DNA from 2 places in the Kitasatospora sp. NPDC001603 genome. Region 2 is predicted to be linked to the other one. Evidence: riboswitches for the same ligand, from Rfam matches in the RefSeq annotation. Region 2 holds a riboswitch; the other holds the start of a gene.
What was found. Region 2 has a riboswitch for cobalamin ahead of ABT263_RS23925 (ribonucleoside-diphosphate reductase subunit alpha). Riboswitches for the same ligand answer to the same signal wherever they lie in the genome.
Positions count from the first base shown of each region.

Region 1: another riboswitch for cobalamin. It lies ahead of ABT263_RS06695 (cobalamin biosynthesis protein); the one in region 2 lies ahead of ABT263_RS23925 (ribonucleoside-diphosphate reductase subunit alpha).

Region 1 covers NZ_JBEPAA010000006.1:147,696-149,889, reverse strand. The annotation lists gene ABT263_RS06700 (helix-turn-helix domain-containing protein) at 1-665, opposite strand, end outside; cobalamin riboswitch at 878-1,070, shown strand; gene ABT263_RS06695 (cobalamin biosynthesis protein) at 1,164-2,135, shown strand; gene ABT263_RS06690 (cobyric acid synthase) at 2,132-2,194, shown strand, end outside.
Region 2 covers NZ_JBEPAA010000040.1:32,110-34,303, forward strand. The annotation lists gene ABT263_RS23925 (ribonucleoside-diphosphate reductase subunit alpha) at 1-1,342, opposite strand, end outside; cobalamin riboswitch at 1,532-1,658, opposite strand; gene ABT263_RS23930 (hypothetical protein) at 2,042-2,194, shown strand, end outside.

The sequences.
Region 1 (2,194 bases), on a different contig from region 2:
TCGCCGAGCGGCCGGGCCGCCGCCGCGCGGGTGTCCGCCGCCGGGGCCGGGGAGCCCCAGCTGCCGGCGCCCCAGTGGGAGGTCACCTGGTACTCGTTCTGCAGCGCCGTCAGCACGGCGGTGAGGTCGCCCTCGTGCACCGGCACGATCCGGCCGATCGGCCGGAGCTGCGCCTGCCACCGGCCGTCCACGCACTGCCGCAGCCGCCGGTCCAGCTCCTGCGCCCGGCCGGTCACCGCGACCAGCTCGCGCAGGGTCGTGCCGAGCACCTGGGCCAGCGCGTAGGTCTGCTCCTGGTCGCCGTCCCACTGACCGGTCGCCTCGGCCCGCTGGTACCGGTCCAGTGCGAGGCCGATCCGGTGGGCCGCGCTCTCCTGGTTGAGCTCCCGGGCGACCCGGAAGTCCCGCAGCCGGGCCGGGCGGACGCCCATCAGCTGGGCCGGCGGGCACCAGAGCGCCCGGGCCAGGGCGATGAACTCGTCCTCGGCGGGGCGCAGCTCGCCGCTCTCCCAGCCAAGCACGTGGGAGGGCAGCAGCCGGACGCCGTGCGCGGCCATGCCCTCGACCACCTGCTCGGGGGTCAGCCCGAGGCCGGCGCGGTGCGCGCGGGCGGCCGCGGGCGAGAAGGGCACCGGGGGCACGGCGGGTGGCTGTCTGCGTCGCATGGCCCGACGGTAGGGGGTGGTCCGGCCGCCCCCCAGCCGCCGAACACACGAAGCGGGCCCGGAGGCTCCTCCGGGCGACTGGACGATCGCACAGGCTGTCATGCCCCTGCGGGGGGTGCCGATCGGAGGTAGTGACGGGGTCGGGCGGCCCGGCTCCGCTGTGACCAACCCCTCCGTGACCTTGGTTGACGCACGGTTCGGCCGCGTGATGGGATCCTTCAGCCAAACGGAGGCATGCAGAGGAAGCCGGTGCGAGTCCGGCGCGGTCCCGCCACTGTCACCGGGGAGCACACTCGGAGTCCCTCCTCCGCCGGCCACGGCGCCGGAGGGGGCCCACCGCGGCGGGCCGTCAGAAGCCGCCGCCGGGCCCGGGGGTGCGTTCGACCCGGAAGCCAGGAGACTCTCGCCCCCGGTACGTCGATCCAGGGCGCGGACCCTGAGTGAGGACACGCACGCGATGCAGGCTGCCCCGACCTTCCGAGCCCTCTGCTGTCCACCGTGCGCCCGCTGACCCGCGCCGCCGCCTTCGCCCTGGGGGCCGCGGCCGGGTACCTCGCCGACGCCCGCTTCGCCGACCCGCGCCGCGGCCACCCGGTGGCCGTCTTCGGCGGTGCGGCCGGCCGGCTGGAGCGGCGGATCTGGCGGGACGACCGCGCCGTCGGAACGGCTTTCACGGCGCTCTGCGTGGGCACCGTCGCGGCCGGCGCGCTGGCGGCCGACCGCACCCTGGGCCGCCGCCCGCTCGGGCGGGCCGCGCTGGCCGCCGCCGCGACCTGGACGGTGCTCGGCGGCACCTCGCTCACCCGCGAGGCCCGCACGATCGGACGCTCGCTCGCCGCGCACGACCTGACGGCGGCGCGGCAGCGGCTGCCGCACCTGTGCGGCCGTGACCCGAGCGCCCTCGACGAGGGGCAGATCGCCCGCGCGGTGGTCGAGTCGGTCGCCGAGAACACCGCCGACGCCGTGGTCAACGCACTCGTCTGGGGCGCCCTCGCGGGCACGCCCGGGCTGCTGGCGTTCCGCGCGGTCAACACCCTGGACGCGATGGTCGGCCACCGCTCGCCGCGCCACGCCCGGTTCGGCTGGGCCTCGGCGCGGCTGGACGACGTGGCGGGCTGGCCGGGCGCGCGGCTGACCGCGCTGCTGACCGTCGCCGCCGCGCCCGAGCCCCGGACGGCCTGGCGGGTCTGGCGCCGGGACGGCTCCGCCCACCCCAGCCCGAACGCGGGCCAGGCCGAGTCGGCCTTCGCCGGCGCGGTCGGCGTGCGGCTCGGCGGCACCCTGCGGTACGGCGCCCGGGTCGAGCACCGGCCGGTACTGGGCGGCGAGCTGAGACCGGTGACGGTGGACGACATCGAGCGCGCCTGCCGGCTCTCCCGCCGGGTGGGACTGCTCGCACTGGGTACGACCGTCGCCGGGCACGCCGTCGTGCAGGCACTCAAGGCGGGGACGAGAAGGGGGAGCGCATGAGCAACGCACTGCTGGTCGCCGGGACGACCTCGGACGCCGGCAAGAGCGTGGTCACCGCG
Region 2 (2,194 bases):
AGACGGCGGTCTCGGAGTCGTCCGTGACCTCCAGGATCTCGGTGCAGAGGTTGGAGCTGTGCACCGTGCGGCCGGGCAGCGCGGTCTGGTTGGCGGCGCGGTTGGAGGCGTCCTTGAAGGTCATCCAGCCGTTGCCGGTCTGCGCCAGGGTGCGCATCATCCGGGAGTAGAGGGTCTGCGCCGGGATGGTGCGGACGGCCTTGCCGGCCTGCTCGGCCTTCAGGTACGCCTCGTCGAACTCGGCGCCCCAGAGGTCGACCAGCTCGGGCACGTCGGCGGGGGAGAACAGCGACCAGTCGGCGTTCGCGTTGACGCGGCGCATGAACTCGTCCGGGATCCAGTGCGCCAGGTTGAGGTTGTGGGTGCGGCGCGCCTCCTCGCCGGTGTTGTCGCGCAGCTCCAGGAACTCCTCGATGTCCGCGTGCCAGGTCTCCAGGTAGACGCAGGCCGCGCCCTTGCGGCGGCCGCCCTGGTTGACCGCGGCGACCGAGGAGTCGAGGGTGCGCAGGAACGGGACGATGCCGTTGGACTTGCCGTTGGTGCCCCGGATCAGGCTGCCGCGCGAGCGGATCCGCGAGTAGGACAGGCCGATGCCGCCGGCGTGCTTGGAGAGGCGGGCGATCTGGGCGTACCGGGAGTAGATCGAGTCCAGGTTGTCCAGCGGCGAGTCCAGCAGGTAGCAGCTCGACATCTGCGGGTGCTTGGTGCCGGAGTTGAAGAGCGTCGGCGAGGAGGTCAGGTACTCCAGCCGGCTCATCAGGCCGTACAGCTCGGAGACCTCGCGCACCGACTGCTCGTTGTCGCCGACCGCCAGACCACAGGCGACGCGGAGCAGGAACTGCTGCGGGGTCTCGACGACCTTGCGGGTGATCGGGTGGCGCAGCAGGTACCGGGACTGCACGGTGCGCAGGCCGAAGTACTCGAAGCGGCCGTCGCCCTCGGGGTCGATCAGCGCGTTCAGGGCGGTGGCGTGCTTGGCGACGAAGTCGGCGGTGGAGTCGCCGATCAGGCCCTCGGCGTGGCCGACCGCGATCGAGTCCGAGAAGGTGACCGAACCCTGGCTCACCGCCTCGTCGACGATCTCCAGCGCGAGCAGTCGCGCGGCGAGCTTCGAGTACTGCGGGTCCTCGGCGATCATCGACGCTGCGGCGTCCACGGCCAGCCCGCGCAGCTCGGCGAAGTCCGAGCCGGCGTGGCGGCCGCGCAGCGCGGCGGCGGCGACATGGCCGGGGTCCACCTGGGGGAGGTCGGCGCTGCGGTCGGTCAGCAGCCGGAGCAGTGCGCCACCGGGGTCGGACACCGTCGGGTCGACGGGGGCGGAGCTTGAACCCTGGGCGGGCAGGGTGACTGAGGCAGCGGTGGTCAAGGCGCTCTCTCCTGGCGGCGATCGGCGTCGGCGGTGGCTCGGGCCGGACCGTTCGGGGCAGGGGAGCACGGCGCGCCGGCCCGGAGGCGGCGCGCGACGGTGGCATCCCCGGCCCGCCCGCGAGGCCCGGAAGTGGTGCTGGTGCGAAAGGCCTCTGCGGGGAGGCCAGGCGGCACGCCGTCGGCAGGTATTCGGACTCGCGGGCTCTGTCGGAGCCGCCCGCACACCGCTGCGGGGCAGTCCCGGACTCGCACCGGGTTCCCCTGCGTCGACAGCAGGGATGAGCATACATCTAGTGGTGTCCGCTCGATGCGACCCCACATGTTGTGCGGCGTCGCGTGTCGACGTGATCGCAGGTGGTACCGGCGAGAGGCCTTTCCCGGGCTGTTCCGGGGCCGTTCCGGGGCTGCGGCCGGCCCCCGGCCGCCCGCCGCGGGGGCCGGCGCCGGGGGCCGCCGCAGGGTCGTTCCAGGGCCTTCGCGGACCGCGGCGCAGGGCGTCGCCAGGAGTGCCCGGGGCCCGGCCGGTGTTCGGATTCGGAAACGGATCGGCCACCGGGCAGGCCCGCCGTCAGGGGCATGCCCTACGATCTCGGCTCATGAGGGAGCGGAGCCAGCGGGTCGTCGACACCGACGTGATTCGTGGAGCGGCCGCCGAAGGCAGTGAGGGGGGCGCATGAGCGACGGAACGGGCACGCCCGGGGAGTGGAGCGGCCGACCCGGCTCGCCGGGGCAGCAGCCGCCCCCTCCCGCCGGGCCGGGTGGCGCGCAGAACCAGCAGCCGGGCACGCCCGGACAGCCGCCGCAGGGCCCGCCGCCCGCGCCGTAC